One region of the Viridibacterium curvum genome, then DNA from elsewhere that is predicted to be linked to it. Evidence: predicted binding sites of a transcription regulator. Region 1 holds the regulator's gene; the other holds the start of a gene.
The links. Region 1 encodes sigma-54, which starts transcription at its own class of promoters, with help from an activator protein. Its sites were predicted from a motif close to TGGCACGCTTNCTGCTNA; they were not measured.

Region 1 (4,790 bases):
GCGTCGGCGGATTCCGTCAGCGCATCGCGGAATTCGCGATCACTGAACATCGTGGCGAGCTCGGACAGCAGCTGCAGATGCGCCTCGTTGGCCTGCTCGGGCACGAGCATGATGAAGATGAGACCGACGGGCTTGGCATCCGGGGCATCGAAGTTGATCGCTTCGGCCATGCGCATGAAGGCGCCCAGCGGCGACTTGAGGCCCTTGATGCGGCCGTGCGGAATAGCGACGCCTTGCCCAAGCCCGGTGGAGCAGAGCTTCTCACGCTGGGCCAGCGCATCGGTCACCAGCTTGCTGGATACACCGGCCTGGCGTTCAAACATGACGCCGGCAGACTCGAACACTGTCTGCTTGTCGCTGGCAGCAAAGTCGATGACAACGTTGGCAGCAGGCAGGATCTTGGAGATCAGGTTCATTGCAGGTAGTACGGACGCTTCGGCGCCTGGTATTCCGCGAGTTGGCGAGAGAGGGGGGAAAGTTTGCCTGATCGGACAGGCAGCGTCGAGATGAACGAGAGGTTTGTGCTGAAGCGGCCCTCTCCCTGTGCGGGAGAGAGCCGTCGCAGGGGCTCAGCCTTCTGCAGTTTGCTGGTGTTTGATGGCGTCGCGGGTATGGTCGGACGACTTTTCCTTGTGCTTGACGACCTGGCGATCGAGTTTGTCGATCATGGCGTCAATGGCGGCGTAAAGGTCTTCGTTGCTGCTTTCCACGAAGATGTCCTTGCCGCGGACATGAACCGTAACTTCGGCCTTCTGCTTGAGCTTTTCGACAGACAGGATGACATGCGTCGCAGTCACATGGTCGAAGTGACGGATTACCCTGTCTAGCTTGCCTGTGACGTATTCGCGGATGGCGGGCGTCACATCGAGGTGGTGGCCGGTGATATTCAGGTTCATAAGCGAACTCCTAGATCGTTTTGCGCTGACTGACCGGCGGAATATTGAGTGACTCGCGGTACTTCGCGATGGTTCTGCGAGCCACCACGATACCCTGCTGGCCCAACATCTCGGCAATCTTTGCGTCCGACAGCGGTTTTTTGCCGTCTTCCCCTGCGACCATCTGGCGAATCAGCGCGCGAATCGCCGTGGCGGAGCAGGCACCGCCCGTGTCCGTAGACACGTGACTGCCGAAGAAATACTTCAGTTCATAAATCCCACGCGTCGAGGCCAGGTACTTCTGTGTGGTGACCCGCGACACCGTGGACTCGTGCAGTTCCAGCTCTTCGGCAATTTCCCGCAGGGTCAGGGGCCGCATGGCCACTTCACCGTGGTCGAAGAACTGGCGCTGTCTTTCAACGATAGCCTGCGACACGCGCAGGATCGTGTCAAATCTTTGCTGGACGTTCTTTATCAGCCATTTTGCCTCTTGCAGTTGCGTGGACAGCGAGCCGCTGATGCCACGGTTCTGATGAAGGATATCGGCATAGACCCGGTGAATCCTGAGCTTGGGCATGGCCTCGGGGTTCAGGTTAGCCGTCCAGGCGCCACGGTACTTGCGCACGATCACATCCGGCACGATGTAACGCGCTTCCAGCGGCGCAAACTGGGCACCCGGATGCGGGTTGAGGCTGCAGATGAGTTCGTGTGCGGCACGCAGGCCGTCGTCATCGCAGCCCAGGCGGCGGCGGATCTTGACGAAATCACGTGCGGCGAGCTGTTCGAGACAGTGCTCGACGATGCCCATGGCCAGATCGCGCGTGGGGCTCTTGTCGCGTGCCTTCAGTTGCAGCAACAGGCATTCCTGCAGGCTGCGGGCGCCGATTCCCACGGGGTCGAAGTGCTGCACATGGCGCAAAGCCGTGACCAGCTCTTCGAGCTCGACTTCCCATTCTTCGGGGATCAGGGGGAGGAGCTCTTCAAGCTCCTGCGCCAGCATGCCGTCGTCTTCGAGCGCTTCAATGATGAGGCGGATCAAGGCGCGGTCGCGGTCCGAGAAGGGCATCAGCGCGAGCTGCTGCTCAAGGTGGTCGCGCAGGCTGGTGCTTGCGGCCTGGAACTCCTGGAAATCGCTGTCGTCGTCGCTGTCGTTGCTGCCACTGCCGCTGCCCGTGGCTTCGGCACGCCATTCGGCAGCCTCGCCGATGTCGTCGTCCGACACCGAGTCGTAGGCCTCGGTAATGGTGTCGGGCATTTCGACGGTGGTTTGCGGCTCGAAGTCCTCTTCGCCATTGGCGTGGCGGTCGGACAGTTCACTGGCTGCTGTCGCAGCCTCTGCCGTGGGCACGTCCTGCATCGGTGCGACATCTTCGCCCTCCTCGGCGCCATCGCGTTCGAGCAGAGGGTTTTCGAGCAGCATGCGCTCGATTTCGGTATTGAGCTCCAGGGTGGACAGCTGCAGCAGTTTGATGGACTGCTGGAGTTGAGGCGTAAGCGCTAGCTGTTGGGAGAGACGTAACTGGAGCGAGGGCTTCATGACTGGATGATGCGTGATTTACAGCCGGAAATGTTCACCCAGATAGATCTGGCGAACCTGGTCATTCTGCACGATCTCGTTCGGACGACCGCCCGCCAGCACTTCGCCGGCATTGATGATCCAGGCGTGGTCGCAGATACCGAGGGTTTCGCGCACGTTGTGGTCGGTGATCAATACGCCGATTCCGCGTGCCTTGAGGTAGCCGATGATCTTCTGGATGTCGATCACCGCGATCGGATCGACGCCCGCGAAGGGTTCATCGAGCAGGATCAGTTTGGGGTTGGTGGCGAGTGCGCGCGCAATTTCGACGCGACGGCGTTCGCCGCCAGACAGGGATATCGCATTGGCGTCGCGCAGATGGCCGATGTTGAGCTCGTCGAGCAGTTCGTCGAGGCGACCCCGTTGCTCGTCCTTGCCGAGCTTTTGCAATTCGAGGACGGCGAGGATGTTTTCCGTCACCGTCAGCTTGCGGAACACCGAGTTTTCCTGAGGCAGATAGGACAGGCCCAGCTGCGCACGACGGTGCATCGGCAGGTGGGTGATGTCGGTGCTGTTCAGGTGAATGCGGCCGCCATCTGCCTTGACGAGACCCACGATGGTGTAGAAGCAGGTCGTCTTGCCCGCACCATTTGGGCCCAGCAAGCCGACGACTTCGCCGCCGCCGACCTGGAAGGACACGTCCTTGACCACGGTGCGGGCTTTGTAACGTTTGCGGACGCCTTCAACCTTCAACAAACTCATGCACGGGATCTTTCAGCAACTTGCGGATCAGCTCCGCCGAAAAGCCGCGCGACTGCAGAAAGCGGGCTTGCCTGGCCCAGTCCTTCGCATCGACGGGCGGCTGCCCGAATTTCTTTTTCCACACGCTCCGTGCGCGTGTCAGTTCGTCTTCAACCAGTACCTCACCGAGTGCGGTGCTGGCGAGTTCTTCCGTCACACCACGGTCACCCAGCTCGCGGCGGATGCGGGCACTGCCCAGTCGTCCGGCGCGTGATCTCACATAGCTTTCGGCGAAGCGCGCGTCGGACTGAAGCCCTGTTTCTGCCATGCGGTCCAGCACGGCCTCCACGTCATCGCCCTCATCGGCACGCGCAGCCAGCTTGCGCCGCAGCTCCTGCCGCGAATGCTCGCGGGTGGCGAGCAGACGCAGTGCAGTGCTGGTGAGGGAGGAGGCGGGCTTCTTCACTGCGGGCTCCGGTCAGATCCGCGGACGCCGGGCTTACTCGGCGGCCACGGCCTGCATGGCTGCGACGCCGACAGCTTCGCGGATCTTGTTTTCGATCTCGCGTGCGGTCTCGGGGTGCTCACGCAGGAACTCGCGGGCGTTGTCCTTGCCCTGACCGATCTTCTCGCCTTGATAGGCGTACCAGGCGCCGGACTTGTCGACGAACTTGTGATCCACGCCCATGTCGACGATCTCACCCTCGCGCGAGATGCCCTCGCCGTAGAGGATGTCGAAATGCGCTTCCTTGAACGGGGGCGCGACCTTGTTCTTGACGACCTTGACCTTGGTCTCGGAACCGATGACTTCCTCGCCCTTCTTGATCGTACCGGTGCGGCGAATGTCGAGGCGCACGGAGGCGTAGAACTTCAGTGCGTTGCCGCCCGTGGTGGTTTCGGGGTTGCCGAACATCACGCCGATCTTCATGCGGATCTGGTTGATGAAGATGACCAGCGTATTCGTGCGCTTGATGTTGGCGGTGAGCTTGCGCAGGGCTTGCGACATCAGGCGGGCTTGCAGGCCCGGCAGCTGGTCGCCCATCTCGCCTTCGATTTCGGCCTTGGGCGTCAGCGCGGCAACCGAGTCGATGACGAGGATGTCGACGCCGCCCGAACGCACGAGCATGTCGGCGATTTCAAGGGCTTGCTCACCGGTGTCCGGCTGCGAAATCAGCAGGTCGCCGACATTTACGCCCAGCTTTGCTGCGTATTGCACATCCAGTGCGTGTTCGGCGTCGATGAAGGCCGCAGTGCCGCCGATTTTCTGCATCTCGGCGATGACTTGCAGGGTCAGGGTCGTCTTGCCGGAAGACTCCGGGCCGTAGATTTCCACCACACGGCCACGCGGCAGGCCGCCAATGCCCAATGCGATGTCCAACCCCAGCGAACCGGTCGATACGGCCTGGATCTCTTCCTCCAGCTTGCCGTCGCCCATGCGCATGATGGAACCCTTGCCAAACTGCTTTTCGATCTGTGCCAATGCGGCGGCCAGGGCTTTTGACTTGTTGTCGTCCATTTCAATCCTCAATGTCTGCAGTGACGGGCGCTCACGGAAATTATGGCATAGACCTTGCGTAAGGCGTGCCGCGTTTCACAGCAACCGATGTGAATTACCGCGAACAATTGGAAATACTTCAACGCTGGCGCGGGTTGTGCGA
Region 2 (4,790 bases), on a different contig from region 1:
GCACCGACATGCCCAACTGGTCAGGCACGTTCAAATCTGCGCGCACCTGCGGCAAGCGGTCGTAAGGCGCCTCGCCCACCAGGGTCTGGAAGCGCTGTACGTTCAGCGAGCTGCTCAACCAGGGCAGACCACCATAATTCAGTATGGCCTGCTGGTTAAGCGTGGCTTGCGAAGTGCTGGTGATGCGGGAACTCAGATCAGCAAAATAGTTGGCATCCGTCACCTGGGTGTAATCCAGCGAACCGTTCAGCCCGCCACCAAAGTCCTGGAAGTTGCGCGCCGATACCAAGCCACGCTCTTCCTTCGTCAGTTGATCCCTGGATAGCCATTCACCGCTCAGACGCCCCGTGCCCGACTTGGTCAGATAGCGGAATTCCGTACCCAGCTGCAAGCCACGACGGCCCATCCAGCGTGGCGCCAGCGTGGCGTCGTAGTTGGGTGCAAGATTGACGTAGTAGGGCTGGGTGATGTCGAAGCCCGTGCTCGAGGTGCTGCCGATCGTGGGTGGCAACAAACCGGACTGGCGCGAGTCGTTGAGCGGAAAATCCGCCCAGGGCATCCACATCACCGGCACGTTCTTGAAGCGCAACACCGCATCGTGCGCCTCGCCCCGCTCGCGGTCGTAGTCCAGCGACAGGTCCCGCACCTTGAGGTACCAGTCCGGATCCGGTGCACGGCAGGTCGTGTAGGTTGCATCCTGCAAGCGATACTGGTTCTTGCCCTCCAGCAACAGGGTCTCCGCCTCGCCCGTCGCCGTCAGCGTCGTGCTGCGTTTCTGAAACGGTGCGGAGTCCCGCTGGAAGACATAGTTCGGCTTGGTGACTTCACCGACAGAGGTGTCCAGGTTGAGCTGGGCACGTGGTCCGTCTATGCGATCACGACCACGCAACAGCGACACATTGCCTTCCGCCGTCACTTCATTGCTGATCTGGTCCAACCGCAAGCGATCACTCAGCAGGAACATGCTGTCCCGGCGCAGAATGACCTTGCCCTCAGCCGTGAGCTCGAACTGGTTGCGGCCATCGAGCCGTTCGGCACGCACGCGTGTCGCGCCCGGCGCAAGCGGGATTGCATTTTCAGCAGCGAGCATCGGGAATTTCTGCAGCAGTGCGGGCGGCAGCGCGACAGGCTTTGCGGCTGCGGCAGAAGAAGCCGACGAAGAAGTCTGCGCAGACACCGGCAACGACAGGCAGGCCAGCGCGGCAAAGACCGACAGGCTGAGGCAGCGTGGCTGGGGGACTGGCAACCGGCACTTGCTTCGCAAGGCTACAGGGAGTCGATGCATGGGCTGGCGGGCAAGCTCTTGTGCGGGGCGGGCGGGGCAATCCGTGCAAGGCCTGCCGCTAAGGCAGACCATCCACATTTGTTAAGATTCCGCGGCATTTACTATTCGGGCCACCGGCCCGTTCCGATCCTCTTGCCGCAGGTTCGCGCAAGATTCTACATCAAGCCCCCGGAGCCCTTCCCTTGCAACGCCTCGAGCAGCTACATCAGTGGGTCGCCCAGCAGTTCCCTGACCAGCAAACCGTCATCACACCGGCCTCGGCGGACGCCAGCTTCCGGCGCTACTTCCGCGTCGCACTGCCCGACGGCAACACCCGCATCGTGATGGATGCCCCTCCTGAGCACGAAGATTGCCGCCCCTTCATACACGTGGCTCGACTGTTCGGCGCCGCCGGCGCCCACGTGCCGGAAATCCATGCCGAAGACCTGCAACAGGGCTTTCTGCTGCTCTCCGACCTTGGCAGCAGCACTTATCTCTCGGCACTTACGGACGACAACGCCGACACGCTCTACGCCGACGCGCTCGGCGCCCTCGCCGCCATCCAGCGCGCCAGCCGCCCCGGCTTGTTACCCGAATATGATCGCGCTCATCTGCTGCGCGAAATGGAGCTTTTCCCCGTCTGGTATATCGCCCGCCACAAAGGCGTCACGCTGACCGAAGCAGACAGCGCGAGCCTTTACGAGGTTTTTGACCGCATCATTGAAGTAAACCTGGCCGAGCCCAAGGTCTTCGTACACCGCGATTTCCACTCGCGCAACCTGATGCTGACAGCCCCCAACCCCGGCGTCATCGACTTCCAGGATGCCGTCTACGGCCCACTCACCTACGACCTGGCCTCGCTGTTCAAGGACGCCTACATCGAATGGCCGGAAGAACGCACCATCGACTGGCTGGTCCGCTACTGGGAAGCAGCCCGCCAGATCGGCCTGCCCGTGCGTGAAGATTTTGCCGACTTTCACCGCGACTACGAATTCATGGGCGCCCAGCGCCACATCAAGGTTCTGGGTATCTTCGCGCGGCTCTATCACCGGGACGGCAAGGACGGCTACCTCAAGGACCTGCCCCTGGTCCTCAAGTACCTGCGGAAGACCTGCCAGCGCTACACCGAACTGCGTCCACTGGCTCACCTGCTCGAAAAGCTCGACCCCGAAGAAGGCACGGTCGGCTACTCGTTCTAAGGCCACATCCGCGCCACTCTGCCCCTCCCCGCCGCTGAAGGGCGCCTGACCCGGCTCGTCCCGTGACGCCTGCGCGCCCGCGCGCGCCTGCGCCCCAAGCGCCGCCAATTGCAGCGCAACCCGCTCTGCAGAAACGCACCACACAAGTGCATCTCAACGAACCGGCGCACCACTTACGACCAATATTCGCACCAAATGGAAACAGTACGACCATAAGCAATTGATTTTATTGAACACCAATCTGGTGCAGTTTGTGCTTCATGCTCCGCCATTGTGCAAACGGAGACCCTTCCACCATGGAGCAGTTAAAAACCACCAGTGACGTTCTATTTGTTCTGCTTGGCGCCATCATGATTCTCGCCATGCATGCCGGCTTCGCTTTTCTGGAACTCGGCACCGTCCGCAAAAAGAATCAGGTCAATGCCCTCGTCAAGATCCTTGTCGACTTCAGCGTCTCGACGCTGGCCTACTTCTTCATCGGCTACGGCATTGCCTACGGCCTGCACTTCATGGGCAGCGCCGAGAGCCTGACCGAGAACAGCGGCTACGCCCTCGTCAAATTCTTCTTCCTGCTCACTTTTGCGGCCGCCATTCCCGCCATCATCTCGGGCGGCATCGCGGAACGCGCACGCTTCGGCTCACAACTCGCCGCCACTGCCCTGATCGTCGGGCTGGTCTATCCGTTCTTCGAAGGCATCGTCTGGAACGACAACTACGGCCTGCAAGCCTGGCTGGAGGCCAGCTTCGGCGCCAAGTTCCATGACTTCGCCGGCAGCGTCGTCGTGCACGCCGTGGGCGGCTGGCTGGGCCTTGTCGCCGTGCTGTTCCTCGGTGCGCGACGCGGTCGCTACAACAAGGACGGCGCCATCGCCGCCCACCCGCCCTCAAGCATCCCCTTCCTTGGCCTCGGCGCCTGGATCCTCATCGTCGGCTGGTTCGGCTTCAACGTCATGAGCGCCCAGAAGCTCGAAGCCATCAGCGGCCTCGTCGCCGTCAACTCCCTGATGGCCATGGTCGGCGGCACCCTGGCGGCCTTGCTGCTTGGCCGCAATGACCCCGGCTTCGTCCACAACGGCCCGCTCGCCGGCCTCGTCGCCGTCTGTGCAGGCTCGGACATCATGCATCCGGCCGGCGCGCTGGTCGTCGGCGCCGTTGCCGGCGCCCTCTTCGTCCAGCTGTTCACGCTGACGCAAAACCGCTGGAAGATCGATGACGTGCTCGGCGTCTGGCCCCTGCACGGCCTGTGCGGCGCCTGGGGCGGCATCGCCGCCGGCATCTTTGGCCAGCAAGCGCTTGGTGGCCTGGGCAAGATCAGCTTCGTGAGCCAGCTGATCGGCACCCTCGGCGGCATTGCCGTCGCCCTGATCGGCGGCGGCATCATCTACGGCCTGCTCCGCAAGCTCGTCGGCATCCGCCTCTCTGCCGAAGAAGAATTCGATGGGGCCGACATCACCATCCACAAGATCACCGCCACACCGGAACGCGAGACCAACTGGTAAGCCGCCTGCCAGAAACGACAAGAGCCGCTCGACGAAACGTCGCGCGGCTCTTTGTTTTTGAGCGCCTTCGAAGTGCTCGCTCCGAAAACGACAAAGGCCTGCCGAGCGATCGGCAAGCCTTTGATTTGACTGGTGGTGATGGGCGGGATCGAACCGCCGACCTGCGGGTTATGAATCCGCCGCTCTAACCATCTGAGCTACATCACCCTAATCGAGCCCGCCATTCTAATGCGCTGCCGCACGACCGGTCAAGACAACCTCAACACCCCTTGATGGCAAAGTCCATGCAATTCATGGATTTGGCACGCTGTACGGCAAGCTTTCCAGATTGACTTAAGGGGGGTGATCGCCGACCATTGCAGTCCGTCCGGCTCGGCTTCGCTGCGCCTTTTCCCGAGGATTCCATGCTCAAGTCCTTCCGCCTGTTTTCCCTCGCGCTGGCCCTGGCTGCCACGCCGCTGTTGCCGCAAACCTGTTTTGCGCAAGGAGTGCCCGGTGCAGCCATTCCAGCTGATGCCAAAGAGGGAGTGCTGGAGGTTGCGGACGGACAGATGCTGCTGGACGAGATCCCCTTCCCCGTCACGGCGGCGCTGCAAGTGCGGAACCAGGACAACCTACTGGTGTCGATCTACTCGCTGCGCGGCAAATTCCGCGTCAAGGCGCGTATCGACGTGGCCGGCACGCTGCATCGCATCTGGATCCTGGAACGTCTGCAATAACACCGGCCGGCCACCCGCTGCCAGCCGACAATCCGCACCCCGAAACATGAAGAAGCTTTACATCCGCACCTTCGGCTGCCAGATGAACGAATACGACTCGGACAAGATG

Region 2: ABEA02_RS19460 (ammonium transporter) is a predicted target of sigma-54. The motif match lies at 2,706-2,723, and genes of this name have one in related genera.

Annotation. Positions count from the first base shown of each region.
Region 1 is NZ_BAABLD010000008.1:1,043,977-1,048,766, forward strand. It holds gene ABEA02_RS12640 (PTS sugar transporter subunit IIA) at 1-416, opposite strand, end outside; gene hpf (ribosome hibernation-promoting factor, HPF/YfiA family) at 570-896, opposite strand; gene ABEA02_RS12650 (RNA polymerase factor sigma-54) at 907-2,412, opposite strand; gene lptB (LPS export ABC transporter ATP-binding protein) at 2,431-3,153, opposite strand; gene recX (recombination regulator RecX) at 3,134-3,598, opposite strand; gene recA (recombinase RecA) at 3,632-4,648, opposite strand.
Region 2 is NZ_BAABLD010000017.1:662,662-667,451, forward strand. It holds gene ABEA02_RS19450 (LPS-assembly protein LptD) at 1-1,246, opposite strand, end outside; gene ABEA02_RS19455 (aminoglycoside phosphotransferase family protein) at 1,468-2,463, shown strand; gene ABEA02_RS19460 (ammonium transporter) at 2,760-3,962, shown strand; tRNA gene ABEA02_RS19465 (tRNA-Met) at 4,093-4,169, opposite strand; gene ABEA02_RS19470 (hypothetical protein) at 4,367-4,681, shown strand; gene miaB (tRNA (N6-isopentenyl adenosine(37)-C2)-methylthiotransferase MiaB) at 4,728-4,790, shown strand, end outside.